Regions from separate parts of the Actinosynnema sp. NPDC050801 genome, predicted to be linked through region 1. Evidence: riboswitches for the same ligand, from Rfam matches in the RefSeq annotation. Region 1 holds a riboswitch; the other holds the start of a gene.
The links. Region 1 has a riboswitch for S-adenosylmethionine ahead of AB0K14_RS04875 (ATP-binding cassette domain-containing protein). Riboswitches for the same ligand answer to the same signal wherever they lie in the genome.

Region 1 (3,971 bases):
CGGCAGCTGCGCCGCCTCCAGCTCGACGAACTCAAGCCCACGCGGGTTCTCCGCGATGTCCCGGATGGTCGCCGTCTTCTCCGCGCCCGGCGTGACCTTGATCAGCCCGTTGTCCTGGAGCAGCTTCAGCCCGCGCGCCTCGTTCGTCGCGTCGTTGGCCACCGCGACCCGGGCGCCCGACGGCAGGTCGGCCAGCGACTTGTGCTTCTTCGAGTACACGCCCAGCGGCTCGACGTGCACCGGCCCGATCCACTCCAGCGACGCGCCGCTCTCCGCCTTGAACGTGTCCAGGTACGGCACGGTCTGGAAGTAGTTCGCGTCCAGCGACCCGTCCACCAGCGCCGTGTTCGGCTGCACGTAGTCGGTGAACTCCACCACCTCGATCTTCAAGCCCTTCGCCGCGGCCAGGTTGTCCGCGACGTACCGCAGCACCTGGGCGTGCGGGACCGGGCTCACGCCGACCTTCAGCGCCGCGTTCGGGTCGGACGCGGCGCCGTTGTCGCCACTACCGCAGCCCACTGCGGTCAGCAGCACGGCCAGCAGGGCAGCACGAATACGCATTTCATTCCTTTGATGAGAAGAAGAAACGATCAGACGGACGCGGTGCGGCGGCGGTCGACGCCGCGGGCCACGCGGTTGGTGGTGAACTGGATCGCGGTGGCGATGATCGCCAGCACGACGACCGTGCTCCACAGGTAGCGGTCGTTGAACCGCTGGTAGCCCATGCGCACGGCGAGGTCGCCGAGGCCGCCGCCGCCGACCACCCCGGCCATCGCCGAGTAGCCCAGCAGCGCGATCGCGGTCACGCCGATGGCGTTGACCAGCGCGGGCAACGACTCGCGCAGCAGCACGCTGCGCACGATCCGCAGCGTGGACGACCCGGTGGTGACGGCGGCCTCGACCACCGACACGTGCACCTCGGCCAGCACGTTCTGCACCAGCCTGCCGACGAACGGGATGGCGCCGACGGCGAGCGGCACGATGGCCGCCGTGGGTCCGATGGTGCTGCCGAGCAGCAGCCTGGTCAGCGAGGTGAGCACCACGAGCAGCACCAGGAACGGCATGGAGCGGCCCAGGTCCACGACGAACCCGAGCACCTTGTGCAGCACCGGCCGGGGCTTCAGCCCACCGGGTGCGGTGAGCTGAAGCCAGATGCCGACGGGCGCACCGAGCAGAACGGCGATCAGGGTGGAGACGACCACCATGTACAACGTCTCGCCGGTGGCGAGCAGCACGTCGTCGAACACGATGGACCAGGGTGTTGCGGACCTCACGCAGCTACTCCCTGCGGACCCGAGAGGGTCCGTCGCACCGAGCCGCCCGCTTCCGAGATCCACTCCAGCGCGGAGTCCGCGCGCTCGCCCTTCAGGCCGACGCGGAACCGGGCCACCGGGGTCTCCCCCAGCCTGGTCAGACCGCCGCCCAGCAGGTTCAGCTCGACGCCGAACCGGCTGGTCACCTCGGGCAGCAGCGCGCCGACGGCGGCGAAGCCGATCAGCACGACGTCCGCGACCCGGTCGAACGAGGCCTCCGCCGCCGGGTTCTGGTCCACGGCGGGCAGCAGCGACGCGGCGGTGCGGCTGGCCGCGTCGGACACCAGGTCGAGTACCTTGCCGTGCTCCACCACCCGGCCGTCCTCCAGCACCGCGACGTCGTCGCAGATCCTGCGGACCACGCCCATGTCGTGCGTGACCACGAGCACCGTCACGCCGAGCTCGGCCCGCGCCCGGTCCAGCACGGTGAGCACCGAGCCGGTGGTGTCGGGGTCGAGCGCGGAGGTCGGCTCGTCGGCCAGCAGCACCGACGGCGACGCGGCGAGCGCCCGCGCGACGGCGATCCGCTGGCGCTGGCCGCCGGAGAGCTGGTCGGGGTACGAGCCCGCCTTGTCGGTCAGGCCCACGAGGTCGAGGAGTTCGGCGACCCGGGTGCGGCGCTGGGGACCGGCCACGCCCGCGGCCTCCAGCGGCAGCGCGACGTTGCCCGCGGCGGTGCGCTGGCGCAGCAGGGAATCCCCTTGCGGCACAACGCCGATCTGCCGGCGGGCGGCCCGCAGGGCGGTGCCGTCGAGGGAGACGAGGTCGGTGCCGTCGACGCGGATCGCGCCGCTGTCGGGGCGCTCCAGGAGCGCGACGCACCGGGCCAGGGTGGACTTGCCCGCGCCGCTGGGGCCGACGACGCCGAGGACGGTGCCTGCGGCGACGTCCAGGTTCACGCCGTCCAGCGCGCGAACCTGCCCGGTACTCCCGGGGAAGGTCTTGGTGAGGTTCTCGACAGTGATCACGTTTCGCTCCACGACTGCATGCGGCAGCGCACGCTCATGGCGTGCGTGACCGACGGCTCAGCTCAGAATGGTGTCCTGAAGAAGGACGCGAGGATTCGAAGGCGCCTAGGGCTGCTAGCAGCAGCTGCGACAGGCTGACGAGGTGCGGCGGCCGTGGTCGACGACCCGCCGGCGGGTGAGCGTTCGCATCCTGGGCACGTGATCCTCCATCGATCCTGGCTGAAGCACCTGCCCCGCGGGGGGGGTGGTTGCTGCGGCGTCGTAGAGCCAGGTCTCTCAGCCGCTCGGGATGGCACCACGAGTAGACCTGACCGAGCCTGGCTGACGCAAGCCTGTAACCGGATCGTCCGGCAAATCACACTTTCGGCCGAAAGATCATCGACTACCGAGCGGAAGCGACCTCGGCTATCCGGATGAAGTCACCGACGGCCAGTTGTTCGCCCCGCACCGCCGGGTCCACGCCCGCGGCGACGAGCAGCCGCTGCGCCTCGGCGGCGGAGCCCGCCCACCCGGCCAGCGCGCCGCGCAGCATCTTGCGGCGTTGGGCGAAAGCCGCGTCCACCAAGGAGAACAGCTGCTTCTGGTCCACAGTGGACAAGGGCTCGTGCCGTTCGAACGCCACCAGCGCGGAGTCGACGTTGGGCACCGGCCAGAACACCGAACGCGGCACCGGACCGGCCCGGCGGGCGTCCGCGTACCAGGCGAGCTTCACGCTGGGCACGCCGTAGACCTTGCTGCCGGGCCCGGCGGCCATCCGGTCGGCGACCTCGGACTGCACCATCACCAGGCCGGTGCGCAACGACGGCAGCACGGCCAGCAGGTGCAGCACCACGGGCACGGCCACGTTGTACGGGAGGTTCGCCACCAGCGCCGTCGGCTCGACGGGCAGTTGGGACGCCGTGACGCGCATCGCGTCGTCGTGCACGACGGACAGGCGGTCGGCCAGCTGGGGCGCCCGCTCGGCCACGGTGACGGGCAGGCGGTCGGCCAGCACCCCGTCGATCTCCACGGCCACCAGCGCCCGGCAGGAGGGCAGCAACGCCAACGTCAGCGAGCCCAGACCGGGGCCGACCTCCAGCACCACGTCGTCCGGGCGCAGGTCGGCCGCCGCCACGATGCGCCGCACCGTGTTCGGGTCGTGCACGAAGTTCTGCCCCAGCTTCTTCGTGGGGCGGATGTCCAGCTCGGCGGCCAGCCGACGGACGTCGGCCGGGCCGAGGAGGTGGCTCCCCGACCCGGCCGTCGTCGAATCCTCAGTCACGCGTGCATTGTTACGGCAGGCCCAGCTTCGACCGGCAGTGGGGCCACGCGGAGTAGCCGCCGCGGGCGTCGCGCAGCTTGGTGGCGACGGCGATCTGCTGCTCGCGGGTCGCCTGGTGCGGGTACGCGGCGTACTGGGCACCGCCGTAGGCGTCCCAGGTGCTCTTGTTGAACTGCAGGCCGCCGTAGTAGCCGTTGCCGGTGTTGATGGCCCAGTTGCCGGTCGCCTCGCACTGGGCCAGCCGGTCCCAGACCTCGCCGTCGGGCGGGAGCTTGGTGCCGACCTTGACCTTCTTCGGCTTCGGCTCCTTGGTGACCTTCGCGCCCAGCTTCTCGCGGCCCACCTCGGCGCCGTTCTTCACCGTCACGCGGTAGGTGACGATCTGCTCGCCGGCCTCGCCCGGGTCCAGGACCTCTTTCTGGCCCCTCA
Region 2 (3,971 bases), on a different contig from region 1:
GACCAGGTGCGCGGCGCGAACACGTCGCCCAGCTCGGCTTACGACCCGGCGTTCGCGTTCGGGCACGGCCTGTCGTACACGACGTTCACCACGTCCGCGCCGAAGGTCGCGTCGGCCGAGGTGCGGCGGGACGAGCGGGTGAAGGTGTCGGTGACCGTGGCCAACACCGGCGCGCGGGACGGCACGCTCGTCGTGCCGGTGTACGTGCACCAGCCGGTGAGCAAGGTCCTGACGCCGCCGCAGCGCCTGGTCGGTTTCACCCGGGTGGCGTTGAAGGCGGGCGAGCAGCGGACGGTCGAGGTCTCGTTCGACGTCAAGCGCCTCGCGGTGACCCCCGGTGACGTGGACGGCGCGGACAGGCCGGAGGTGGCCAAGGGCGCCTACGAGGTCGTGGTCGGCGACGGGAGGGCTCGATTCACGGTGCGGTGAGCTGCCCTGATATCCTTCTCGGCCGTACCCGCGCGGCATTCCGCTGTGGAGGAAAACCGCCCCTCGTGGGCGGAGCCGGTGACAAGCGCGGTGCGACTCCGAGACCGAGGAAAAGGTGGCTTTCGCGTGGCGAACATCAAGTCCCAGATGAAGCGGATCAAGACGAACGAGAAGGCGCGCCTGCGCAACAAGGCCGTCAAGTCGTCGCTCAAGACCGCCATCCGCAAGTTCCGTGAGGCCGCCGAGGCCGGTGACAAGGAGAAGGCCACCGTGCTGGCGCGGGAGGCTTCCCGCAAGCTCGACAAGGCCGTCACCAAGGGCGTGATCCACGCCAACCAGGCCGCCAACAAGAAGTCGGCGCTGGCGCGGCGCGCCAACCAGATCTGATCTGGTCCTCACGCCGAGGCGCCGCCCACCCCACGCGGGGTGGGCGGCGCTTTTGCTTTCCCGGGCACTTCCGGCCGCCAGCCGCCGACTCGGCCTCCGCTGGCCGATCGAGCGACTCGGCAGCCGGCTCGGCCTCCGGCGGCCGGTCGGTCGACTCCGCCTCCGCCAGTCGGCTCGACCTCCGGCGGCAGGTCAAGCAACCCGGCAGTCGGTCGGCTTCCGGCACTCGGTCGCCAGCTCGGCTTCCGGCGGTCGGTCAGCGTCGACCGTGGGCGGCGACGATCTTGAGCACCGCGCGTTCCAGGGCGTAGCCGGAGTCCGCCGCGACGCCCTTGACGTCGGCGTTCAGGTCGGCGGCCACCGTCATCGCCGCCGCGAGCCCCCGGTCCTCCCAGCCGCGCGACTGGCCCTGGGCCTTCTTGACCTTCCACGGCGGCATGCCCAGCTCGCCCGCCAGCTTGAACGGGTCGCCCCGGCCCACCGCGGACACCCGCGCGATCGTGCGCACCGCGTCGGCCAGCGCGTCGGCGACCAGCACGTGCGGCACCCCGAGCTGGATCGCCCACCGCAACGCCTCCAGCGCACCGGCCCGGTCGCCCATCACGGCCTTCTCGGCGACCGCGAACCCGGTCACCTCGGCCCGACCGCGGTGGTAGCGGCGGACCGCCTCGGCGTCGACCTTGCCGCCGGTGTCGGCGACGAGCTGCGAGGCCGCCGCCGCCAACTCGCGCAGGTCCGACCCCACCGCCTCGATCAGCGCGGCCACCGCCTCCGGGTCGGCCTTGCCGCCGCCGGCCGAGCGGATCTCGTTGCGCACGAACGCTTCCCGGTCCGCCGCCTTGGTGATCTTGGGGCACTCGGTGACCCGGGCACCCGCCTTGCGCAGCGCCGCGGGCAGGTCCTTGGCCACCTTGCTGCGCCCGCCGCCGCTGTGGACGACCACCACCGTGACCCCGTCCGCCGGGGCCTTGGCGTAGGCGATCACCGCGTCGGCGATCTCCTTGCCGCACTCCTGCGCGGCTTCCAGCGCGACCACGCGGCCCTCCGCGAACAGCGACGGGCTCACCAGTTCGGCCAGCTCAGGTGGCGTGAGATCGGTCACGCGGACGCGCGTCAGGTCGGCCTGCGGATCGGCTTTCCGCGCCGTCGCCAGCGCACCGCGCACCGCGCGCTCGACCAGCAACTCCTCCTCGCCGACGATCAGGTGCACGGCGTCGGGCGCGTCTGCGGGCGAACTCACGGCGCGATCCTCCCACGCCCGTCGGACGTCCGGATGGTGGACGTCTCTGGCTGCGGGTCGGGATCGTGACGTAAGTTGGCCGCACAACTGAATACCGCTCATCCAGAGGGGCAGAGGGATCGGCCCGAAGAAGCCCCGGCAACCCGTCGCACAGCGTCCGCTGGCGATCACGGTGCCAATTCCGACCCGCGACGCGCGGGAAAGATGAGGAGATACCTCGCGATGACTGCTGTCAGTGTGCCCTCGGCCACCACCTCCTTCGACCTCGGTCCCGCCCGCGCGCTGTCGTGTCGCGAGTGCGGTCACGAGACGCCGCTCGCCGCCGAATACGCCTGCCTGGAGTGTTTCGGGCCGCTGGAAGTGGCCTACGACTTCGGCCCGATCCGCCGCGAGGACATCGAGGCGGGCCCCCGGTCGATCTGGCGCTACCGCGGCCTGCTCCCCGTGCCGACCACCGTCCAGTCGCACCCCAACACCGACCCCGGCGGCACCCGCCTGGTCGAGGCCGACCGCCTCGCCAAGGCCTTGGGCGTGCGCAAGGTCTGGGTGAAGGACGACACCGGCAACCCGACCCACTCGTTCAAGGACCGCGTGGTCGGCGTCGCCCTCGCCGCCGCCCGCGAGCTGGGCTTCAAGGTCCTGGCCTGCCCCTCCACCGGCAACCTGGCCAACGCCGTGGCCGCCGCGGCGGCCCGCGCGGGCTGGCAGTCGGTGGTCCTGGTGCCCTCCTCCCTGGAGCAGGCGAAGATCCTCATGACCGCCGTCTACGGCGGCAACCTGATCACCGTCGACGGCAACTACGACGACGTGAACCGGCTGGCGCAGGAGTTGGCCGCCGAGCACGAGGACTGGGCGTTCGTCAACGTCAACGTCCGCCCCTACTACGCCGAGGGCTCCAAGACGCTCGGGTACGAGGTCGCCGAACAGCTCGGCTGGCGTCTGCCCGACCAGATCGTCGTGCCCATCGCGTCCGGCTCCCAGTTGACCAAGGTCGACAAGGCCTTCCGCGAGTTCGGCACCCTGGGCCTGGTCGAGCAGACCCCGTACCGCGTGTTCGGCGCGCAGGCCACCGGCTGCTCCCCCGTCTCGGCCGCCTTCAAGGCGGGCCACGACGTGGTCAGCCCCGTCCGCCCGGACACCATCGCCCGGTCGCTGGCGATCGGCGCCCCCGCCGACGGCCCCTACGTGCTGGACGCCGTCCGCCGCACCAACGGCGCGATCGAGGACGTCACCGACGACGAGGTCGTGGAGGGCATCCGCCTGCTGGCCCAGACCGAGGGCATCTTCGCCGAGACCGCGGGCGGCGTCACCGTCGCGACCGCGAAGAAGCTCATCGAGACCGGCCAACTGGACCCGGACGGCGAGACGGTGCTCCTGATCACCGGCGACGGCCTCAAGACCCTGGACGCCCTGGGTGACCGGGTCGGCCCCCGCGCCAACGTCCCGCCGTCGACCGAGGCCGTGCTCAAGGCCCTCCAGGACTGACCCGCCCGCCGGGCGGCGACCGGTCAGTCGTCGCCCGGCGGACCCCGGTCACCGGGCCCGGCCGTCGAGGTGGCGGTCGGGGCCGCCGCGCGGTCTCGATCACAGCGCGATCCCGGACGAGCGGAGCCAGCCGGTCCGGGGGAAGGCGGCCAGTTCGGGCAGCACGTGCGGCCCCACCGGTTCGGTCACCACGCGCCAAGCGGTGAGCATCTGGGGCCAGGGGCGTTTCTCCTTCTCCTGGTTGTAGCGCTCGGCGTGCCACTCCTCCGGCGGGATGGTCAGGTCGGCGTCGAACAGCGCGTCCGCGACCAGCCGGTAGGCGGTGTTCGCGGAGGGGACCTGAGCCATGCGGATCACACCGGTGGCGGTGGCCCTGGCGACGATGCCCCGGTCGCCACCGGGCAGGTCCTCGCACACGTAGTAGGTGAAA

Region 2: it holds a riboswitch for S-adenosylmethionine, as region 1 does, so the genes downstream of both, thrC (threonine synthase) here and AB0K14_RS04875 (ATP-binding cassette domain-containing protein) in region 1, are expected to answer to the same signal.

Annotation. Positions count from the first base shown of each region.
Region 1 is NZ_JBFAQZ010000001.1:966,099-970,069, reverse strand. Features, by position in the region: gene AB0K14_RS04885 (MetQ/NlpA family ABC transporter substrate-binding protein) at 1-561, opposite strand, end outside; gene AB0K14_RS04880 (methionine ABC transporter permease) at 591-1,274, opposite strand; gene AB0K14_RS04875 (ATP-binding cassette domain-containing protein) at 1,271-2,281, opposite strand; SAM riboswitch class I at 2,485-2,577, opposite strand; gene rsmA (16S rRNA (adenine(1518)-N(6)/adenine(1519)-N(6))-dimethyltransferase RsmA) at 2,664-3,542, opposite strand; gene AB0K14_RS04865 (transglycosylase family protein) at 3,553-3,971, opposite strand, start outside.
Region 2 is NZ_JBFAQZ010000004.1:341,864-345,834, reverse strand. Features, by position in the region: gene AB0K14_RS11995 (glycoside hydrolase family 3 N-terminal domain-containing protein) at 1-429, shown strand, start outside; gene rpsT (30S ribosomal protein S20) at 556-816, shown strand; gene holA (DNA polymerase III subunit delta) at 1,073-2,056, opposite strand; SAM riboswitch class I at 2,152-2,267, shown strand; gene thrC (threonine synthase) at 2,279-3,541, shown strand; gene AB0K14_RS11975 (DNA internalization-related competence protein ComEC/Rec2) at 3,522-3,971, opposite strand, start outside.